DNA from 2 places in the Caulobacter sp. UC70_42 genome. Region 1 is predicted to be linked to the other one. Evidence: riboswitches for the same ligand, from Rfam matches in the RefSeq annotation. Region 1 holds a riboswitch; the other holds the start of a gene.
What was found. Region 1 has a riboswitch for cobalamin ahead of ACHMW8_RS19780 (TonB-dependent receptor plug domain-containing protein). Riboswitches for the same ligand answer to the same signal wherever they lie in the genome.

Region 1 (4,401 bases):
GATCTCCAGCTCGGCGACGCTGAGCTCCGGCGCGACCTCGCCAAAGGACTCGTCGACAACGGTCCAGCGTCCGGCGTCGGAGCGTTCCGCGGCCAGGGCTGCCAAGGTGTCGCGGTCGATGCGGCGGCCGTCGGGATTGTTCGGATTGACCAGCACCAGCACATCGGCGGCGACGGCTCGAGGGTCTTCCAGCGACGTCACGAGGCTTGGCGACGAGGCCGCCCAGCTCTCGGCATGGCCGCCATAGATCGGGGCCAGCAGCGCGACCTCCCCGCCGCCGATCAGACCGGGCAGCAGCCGCAGCGCCGCCTCCGCGCCGGAGGTGGCGACCACGCGGCCGGGGTCGGCGACGCCGAAAGCGCGCGCGGCGATCGTCTCGAGTTCGGCGAGCTCACGCGGGTCCGGCAGCCGGCGCAGGGCGTCGGCCGGCGCCCGCTGGCCCGACCACGGCTCGGGATTGATCCCGGTCGACAGGTCCAGCCAGGGACGCGGCGCGTCCGGAAAAGCGGCCATCGCCTCGCGGAGACGGCCGCCGTGCCGGAAGGCGCCGATGGTGGAGATCGACGCCGACATCAGCCTAGAAACGCGCCCGCAGGCCCACGAAGGCCCCGCGTCCCGGCGCGCCGTAGTTCAGGATGGTCTGGTAGTCCTTGTCGAACGCGTTCTCGACCCGGCCGAACACCTCTAGGGTCTCGCTGATCGGATAGGCCGCGCGCAGGTCGACCAGGGTGTAGTCTTTCACCACCTGGGTGTTGGCGTCGTTGTTGTAGGTCTTGCCCACGTAACGCACCGCCACGGTGGTCGACAGGCCCACCGGCCAGCGATAGGTCGCCGACAGGTTGCCCATGTTCTTCGGGCGGCGGGTCAGCTGCTTGCCCTTGCTGGCGCCCGAGGCGGACTCGGCGTCGGTGTAGGTGTAGTTGCCGGTGATGGTCAGGGCCGTGGTCGGCTTGACCTCGCCGATCAGCTCCAGGCCCTGGGCCTTGGTCTTCTGGACGTTGTCGTAGTAGCCGAAGCGGAAAGCGCCGTTCGGATTGCACAACGCCGTGGTCGAGCCCGAGGCGCACGAGAAGAAGCGGATCTCGTTGTCGGCCTCGCGGTGGAACCAGGTGGCCGAGGCGCGGGCCTTGCCGCCGAAGAAGCGCTGCTCGACGCCGGCGTCCCAGCTGTCGAACTCCTCCGGCGCCAGGGTCAGGTTGCCGTACTCGCTGTAGAGCTCGTAGAGGCCCGGGGCGCGGAAGCCCTGGCCGAAGCTGGCGCGGAGGACGGTGTCGCCCTCGTTGAGCGCCCAGGCCGCCGCGACCTGCCCCAGGGTGTGGCTGCCATAGGTGTCGTGATCCTCGTAGCGCAGCCCGCCCGTCAGGGTCAGGCCCTTCACCGGCTCGACCTGCAGCTGGCCGTAGAGGCTGTCGACGCCGACGCGGCCGGTGCTGAACACCGGGTTCGGCTTGGCGACCGTCGGCGAGCGCGTGCGCATGCGGGCCTTCTCGGTTTCGGCGCCGAAGGTGGCGGTCCAGATGTCCGAGATGGCGAACACGCCCTGATATTCGAAGCGCTTGTTCTTGCCGGCGGCGTCGAAGGTCAACGGCGCGGCTGGGCGGGCCGGGTTGAGGTTCTCCCGGTCGGTGTCGGTGTAGGCGTAGCCGAGGCGGTTATTCCAGCGGCCGTCCAGCAGGGCGAAGTTCAGGCCGGTATAGACGACCAGTTCCTCGGTGCGGCCAAATTCGGGGCTGTCGCCGTTGAAGGCGTCGAAGTCATTCTTGCCCTTCGAATAGACCGAGCGCACCTCGGCCGAGACGTTCTCCGTCAGCGCCACACGAACGCGGCCCGACAGGCCGGTGTTCTGGTAACCGTCCTTCTCCTTGCCGACCTTGTACGAGGAGAAGCCGTCTGTGGTGTAGTAACCGCCGGCCAGGCGCCAGGTGATCTTGTCCGAAGCGCCGCCGACGCCGGCCCGCAGGTAGCCGGTCTTGCGCGCGCCGCCTTCGGCCTCGATCGAGCTGGTGAACGGGACGGTGGGATCGGCGGTGACGATATTGACCACGCCGCCGATGGCCTGGCTGCCCCAAAGCGTCGACTGGGCGCCGCGCAGCACCTCGATGCGCGCGATGTCGCCGACCAGCAGGTTGCCGCTGTTGAAGCCGCCCTGGGTCGAGGACGGGTCGTTCAGCTTGACGCCGTCGATCAGCACCACGGTGTGCTGGGTCTCGGCGCCGCGGATGTTGAGGCCGGTCGTCGCGCCGGGTCCGCCGTTGCGGGTGAAGCTGACGCCCGGCGTCTGGGCCAGCAGCTCCGTGACCGAGATGGCCTGACTGGCCTCGATGGCGGCCTGGGTCAGGACGGTGACCGACGCGCCGACCTTCTCGATCGGCTGGACGGTGCGGGTCGCGGTGACCACCAGTTCGGCGACGCCGTTGGCGCCGACGGCGCCGGCGACATCGGCTTCCGGGGCCTTCTGCTCGTCGGCCATGGCCGGACCGGCGACAAGGATCGTGGCGAGCGCGGTGGAGCTCAGAAACGTTCGGATCATGTTTCAATCTTCCCAGTTGAACGACCCGCGCGCCTGACCGCGACGCCCCGCCAGCTGGACAGCCGCGATTACGCCCCGGACCGTCGCGCGGCCCTTTTGACTGTCGTTTCGCGGGAGATCCCGTTCGTTCGGCGCACCCCGGCCGAGCGATGAACGACTGCGCCGGGCAGGTCTCCTGGCTCGCGGGTCGTCGCTCTTGGCGTCGCCTTCCCAGGATCCGAAAGACCCCAGTGGCATGTGACGCTAGAACTCGCCGCTTACAGTTGCGGGGGCAGCCGAGGTGTTGAACCTCGTTCCCTTTTAATCCTCTTTCGAGGAGCCTGACGCGCGGCCAGCCCTATAGACTGCGCCGCGCACGGTCAATGTGGAGCTTCCATGACGTCGATCCTGGTGCTGGGCGGAGCCCGTTCCGGCAAGAGCGCCTTCGCCCAGAAGGCGGCGGAAACCGTCGCTGGAGCGGCGCGTCCGGTGCTGATCGCCACTGGCCAAGCCTTTGACGACGAAATGGCCGAACGCATCGCCCGCCACCAGGCCGACCGCGGCGAATCATGGACCACGGTGGAGGCGCCGCTGGCCCTGGCCGAGGCGATCACCGCCCTGCCCCCTCACGCCGTGGCCATGGTCGACTGCCTGACCCTTTGGTTGTCCAACCTGATGCTGGCCGAGCGGGACGTGGAGGCGGCCGTCACAGCCCTAGTCGACGCCGTGGCGGCGTGCCCCGCCCAACTCTGGCTGGTCAGCAACGAGGTCGGCCTGGGCCTGGTGCCGAAACTCCGCTGGGCCGGCGGTTTCGGGATGAGGCCGGCCGGCTGCACCAGCAGCTGGCCCAGACGGTCGACGAGGTCTATTTCGTGGCCGCCGGGTTGCCGCTGAAGCTGAAGCCACAGGGGTGAATTCCCGTCTGAGCGCGGGCGTTGAAGCCCTCTCTCATGGAGAGAGGGAGGGGCCCGCGCCGCAGGCGTGGGAGGGTGAGAGGTTTCACCGATAGCCGGAGAAAACCGAGATCTCTCAGCCACTTACCTCGCCATTGCCTTGTCCGGAGAGGGCGTAACCCTCACCCTCCCATGCTGCGCATGGGCCCCACCCTCTCTCAAAGAGAGAGGGGTTCATGGGGATCGCGCGAGCATTCACGGCCTTGCGTCCCCGGCCGCGAAACCTGCCGTATTCTCTACCCACCTCATCGCGAGGAAAGGGCGCGTGGCCAGCGACCGTTGCGGCGACGGGGGGCGATCGAGCGGGCGCGCTCGTCGGCGCGGGGGAGACTCCGCAACTGCGCCATCCCCACGGTAGTCGACCCTGGAACACAGAAACGACGGTGGATGCAGGCCGAGGAGAGCGACAGAGGAGCTGAAAGGTTCCTGACCGGGATCAGGCTACGCGGCCTGACCCGCCCGTCGGAGGCTTCAAGGGTGTCGGGGTGCGAACAGCATCACGGCGTCACGCTTCCGGAAAACGATCGCGCGGAGCGTCGGGCTTCGTCGAAACGGTATTTCTACTTCCAAACTCCGGACGCTGTCCGGCGCTCCGCATCCCTTTCCGCACCTTCAGCGAAGCGATCGCGTGAAGCGGCGGACGCGCGTCTCGATCGCAGGAAGAGGCTGGCGCTCCGCGAACAATGCCCGCAAACTCATTCAAACGGCCGTTCAGCGGCCTTCGAGTGTCCGAGCGCGACCAACAGCGCGGGGAGGAGTAGAGAGATGTCCGAGAGCCCATCAACTCAACGACGGTCTTCGTGGGCCCTGGCGGCCTTCGCCTCGCCTAATATTCCGATCGCCGCGCTTGGCCTCCCGCTCGTGGTCTACCTGCCCGAATTCTATGTCAGCACGGTCGGGCTTTCGTTGGCGGCGGTCGGCGCGGCCTTCCTTTTCGTG
Region 2 (4,401 bases), 530 kb from region 1:
GGGACAACACCCCCGGCGACGTCACCGTGGCGTTCGGCGGCAAGACCTATGTCAATCACGGTCTGGTGGCGGTGGGCTGGCTGCCGGCGGCGACGCGCGACTTCAACGGCGAGACTTCTGGGCTCGTTCTCCAGCATGGCGCTGTCGAACTGGAAGAAGGCCGCCGACGGGTCCTATACCGGGACCTTGCGCACCCTGCCGGATCGCGGACCCAACAATGTCGGACCGTTCAAGAGCACGACCGACTACGCCAACCGCGTCCACGAGCACGCGATCAAGCTGGTTCCCGGCAAGGGCCTGACCATCACGCCCACGGGCGGCTTCCTGTTGAAGGACCAGACCGGCCAGCCGTTCACCGGCATGGACCCGGGCGCCAACGTCGTCGAGCGGGGCGGCGTGCGCTATCCGTCGCCGGCCGGCGGCGAGGGGGCGGGCAAGCTCAGCCTGGACAGCGAGGCGATCGCCTACCTGCCGGACGGGAGCTTCTACGTCTCGGACGAATATGCGGCGGGCGTCTATCTGTTCGACAGGACCGGCACGCTGACCGGCGCGATCCAGACCGTCCCGGCGCTGCTGCCGATCAAGAAGGGCCAACTGAACTTCGGCGCCGAGAAGGCGCCCGAACAGGGCCGCCGCAACAACCAGGGCCTGGAAGCGCTGACCATCAGCCCCGACGGCAAGCGCCTGATCGCCGTGCTGCAGAGCGCGACCGTGCAGGACTCCGCGTCGAACAACGCCACCCGCAACAACACCCGCGTGCTGGTCTATGACATCAGCAAGACCCGGCTGCCTAAGGCCCCGATCGGCCACTACGCGCTGCAGCTGCCGACCGTACGCGAGAACGGCGACGGCCAGGCCGCCGACGTTACCGCCGCCCAGTCCGAGGCCGTGGCGCTCAGCGAGGACCGCCTGCTGGTCCTGGCGCGCGACGGCAATGGACGCGGCAAGGGCTCGCCCAATGCGCCGGTCTACAAGAGCATCCTGTTGGTCGATCTCGCCGCCGCCACCAACCTGGCCGGCACGCCCTACGAGCAGGACGGCAAGCCGATCGCCAAGGACGGCGCGTTGAACCCCGACATCAAGCCGGCCGCCCAGGCCGAGCTGGTCAACATCCTCAACCCCGTCCAGCTGGCCAGGTTCGGGATCAACCTGTCGGTCGCGCCCTCGACCCCGACCAGCCTGCCCGAGAAGATCGAGGCCATGGCCATCGGTTCGACGTTCGACAAGACCGGCGACGTCTTCCTGCTGGTCGGGTCGGACAACGACTTCGCCACGGCCAAGGGCCACGTGAACGGCCAGGACTTCGACGCCTCGCTGCATGGCGACACCGGGGCCGGCGACAACGACAACCTGGTGCTGGTCTACCGCCTGTCCCTGCCGAAGTGAGCTTGACCCTCCGGGCGGGCGCGCCTACCCCGGACGGCGAAGGCATGGAGGTCGAAAGGCCTCCCGGGAACGCGGTGACCAATCCGCGGCTGCCCCCGCAACTGTGATCGTCCGTCGATCGTCGCGGCACGCGCCACTGGGAGCGATCCTGGGAAGGCGCCGCGACGGGAGGGCGTAAGCCAGGAGACCGGCCTTCGTCATATCAACGCGGCCGGCGGGGTGTCCGGCGAGGGCAGGGTGATGAACGAAGAACTCCCGGACGGCGAGGCCGCCCAAGAGGCCGCGAAGAACGCGCGCCACAACGCCAGGATGAAGGTCATCCAGGCCGCGCGGGCCAAGATGATGGCCGAGCGCCAGATCGAGAAGGGCCTGCTGATCGTCCATACCGGGGCGGGCAAGGGCAAGACGACGGCGGCCCTGGGCATGGTCTGCCGCGCCATCGGCCACGGCCAGAGGGTCAGCGTCATCCAGTTCATCAAGGGCGCGATGGAGACTGGCGAGAAGGTCGTGTTCGACGCCTTCCCGATCAGGTCGAGTTCCGGCCGATGGGCGAGGGCTTCACCTGGGACACCCAGGACCGCGCCCGCGACATCGCCAGGGCGCGCGAGGCCTGGGAGGCCATCAAGAGCCGCATCGCCGATCCCGACTGGGACATGGTCGTCGCCGACGAGCTGAACATCATCCTGCGCTACGAGTACCTGCCGCTGGATGAGGTGCTGGAGGTTCTGGTCAATCGGCCGGAGGGCAAGCACGTGGTCGTCACCGGCCGCAACGCGCCCGACGCCCTGATCGAGGCCGCCGACCTGGTCACCGAGATGGCCCAGGTCAAGCACCCGTTCCGCGGCGGCGTGAAGGCCCAGGCGGGGATCGAGTTTTGACCGTTCTGCGCGCGGCCGACGACGGCCCGGCGGTGGTGGTCTGCAACACCTGCCGCGTTTCGGCCGAAGAGCGCGAAACGCCCGAAGGCGTGCGCGGCGGGGCGCTGCTGGCGACGGCCCTGCGCGCGGCGGCGGCGGGCAGCGGCGTGGCGATCCAGGAAATGCCCTGCCTGTTCAACTGTGCGCAACACTGCTCGATCCACCTGCGGGCCCCGGGCAAGATCGGCTATGTGCTGGGCCGGTTCGAACCGACCGCCGAGGCCGCGCGCGCGATCGTCGACTACGCCGTGGCCTATGCCGCCAGCGACGAGGGCGTGGTGCCGTACCGCCGATGGCCGGAGGGCGTGAAGGGCCACTTCATCGTCCGCGTCCCGCCGGCGGGGAAGCTGGTGGGGGATTGAGACCCCCGGACAGGTGGGTTTCTACCTCGCGCCCTAGCGAACCGGTCGGCGCACCGTCCAGACCAGCAGCGCCGCCGACAGCAGGACGCCGCTCATCACCACGCCGAAGGTGACCAGGCCCTCGCGGGTGGCGCGGGCCTCGGCGCGGGCGTGGAACGGGCCGGCATGGGCCTCGGCGAGGGCCGACAGGTCTTCACGCTCCAGGTCGTCGGACATGTCGGTCTCCTCGCGGGGTGTGCCTAGGGGCGCGGCTCGGGCGGCGGCGGCGCGATGGGGGCGACCGGCGCGACGGGCGCCGGCGGGAGCGGGTCGGCGGGCACGGTCAGCGGGACCACCGGCAGGCCATCGGGGCCGATCTCGCCCTCCAGCGGCAGGCCCAGGTCGTCCAGCGGGTCCTCGACGACCGCCGGGGCGGCGCTACGGCCGAGGGCCGAGAGCATGAAGGCCTTCCAGATCTTGGCGGGTTCGCCGCCGCCGACCACGCCGTTCATCGAGCTGTTGTCGTCGTTGCCGACCCAGACCCCGACGACCAGGTCGTCGACGTAACCGACGAACAGGGCGTCGTGATAGTCCTGGGTGGTGCCGGTCTTGCCATAGGCCCCGTCGATGGCCGCTTCCAGGCCCGTGCCGCGATGGGTGGCCGAGCGCAGCAGGTCGCGCATGCCGGCCAGCACCTTGGGGTCGTAGGCGGTGGTCTTGGGCTTCTGGAACGTGTCCAGGGCGTGCGCGACGATCGGATATTCGCCGGCCGCGATCGAGGCGTAGGCGGCGGTCAGGCGCGTCAGGCTCATCGAGCCGGTGCCCAGCGCCATGGTCAGGTCGTCGGGGATCTTCTCGGTGACGCCCAGCTGGCGGGCGACCTTGATCACCTTGGCGGGGCCGAGGTCGTGGGCCAGGCGCACGGCCGCGACGTTGGACGAGGCGGCGAAGGCGCTGATCAGCGGGATCTCGCGGTCGCGGTACTTGCCCTCGTGGTTCTTCGGCGTGTAGCCGCTGACCTGCACCGGGGTGTCGAGGATCGGGCTGGTCGTGGTCATGCCCGACTGCAGGGCGGCCAGGTAGACGAACAGCTTGAACGACGAGCCCGGCTGGCGCGCGCCGTCGGCGCGGTTGAACTGGCTCGAGCCATAGTCGCGGCCGCCGACCATGGCCACGACGCGGCCGTCCTTGCGCATGGCCACCAGGGCGCCCTGGGTGATGTTCAGGACCTTGCCGTCGCGGGCGATGAAGTCGTTGAGGATCTTCTCGGCCTTAGCCTGCAGCGCGGGATCCAGGGTCGTCTTGACGATGGTCTCGCCATAGCGGGCGCCGATGGCGGCGCGGGCCTGGGGCAGGGCCCAGTCGGCGAAGTAGGAGCCGGTTGGCAGCTTGTCGGGGTTCTCGATGGCCGAGACCTCACCGACCGCGTCGGCCTGGGCCTGGGTGATGGTCTTGGTCTCGACCATGGCGCCCAGCACCACGCGCATCCGCTCGCGGGCGCCTTCGATGTTGTTGGTCGGGGCCAGGCGGGACGGGGCCTTGACCAGGCCGGCCAGCATGGCGGCCTCGCCGATCGACAGCTGCTCGGGCGGCTTGCCGAAATAGTGCCGGGCCGCGGCGCGCAGGCCAAAGGCCCCGTCGCCGAAATAGACCGACGACAGGTAGCGCGACAGGATCTCGTCCTTGGAGAGGCGGGCCTCAAGATAGACCGCGATCAACGCCTCCTGCGCCTTGCGGCGCAGGTTGCGGTCACTGCT

Region 2: it holds a riboswitch for cobalamin, as region 1 does, so the genes downstream of both, cobO (cob(I)yrinic acid a,c-diamide adenosyltransferase) here and ACHMW8_RS19780 (TonB-dependent receptor plug domain-containing protein) in region 1, are expected to answer to the same signal.

What each region holds. Positions count from the first base shown of each region.
Region 1 covers NZ_CP171994.1:3,983,708-3,988,108, reverse strand. The annotation lists gene ACHMW8_RS19785 (threonine-phosphate decarboxylase) at 1-573, opposite strand, end outside; gene ACHMW8_RS19780 (TonB-dependent receptor plug domain-containing protein) at 578-2,530, opposite strand; cobalamin riboswitch at 2,678-2,869, opposite strand; partial or broken gene cobU (bifunctional adenosylcobinamide kinase/adenosylcobinamide-phosphate guanylyltransferase) at 2,906-3,423, shown strand; partial or broken gene ACHMW8_RS19770 (MFS transporter) at 3,460-4,401, shown strand, end outside.
Region 2 covers NZ_CP171994.1:3,455,094-3,459,494, forward strand. The annotation lists gene ACHMW8_RS17235 (esterase-like activity of phytase family protein) at 136-1,386, shown strand; cobalamin riboswitch at 1,410-1,597, shown strand; gene ACHMW8_RS17240 (hypothetical protein) at 1,584-1,862, opposite strand; partial or broken gene cobO (cob(I)yrinic acid a,c-diamide adenosyltransferase) at 1,804-2,264, shown strand; gene ACHMW8_RS17250 (DUF1636 domain-containing protein) at 2,261-2,665, shown strand; gene ACHMW8_RS17255 (hypothetical protein) at 2,699-2,881, opposite strand; gene ACHMW8_RS17260 (transglycosylase domain-containing protein) at 2,905-4,401, opposite strand, start outside.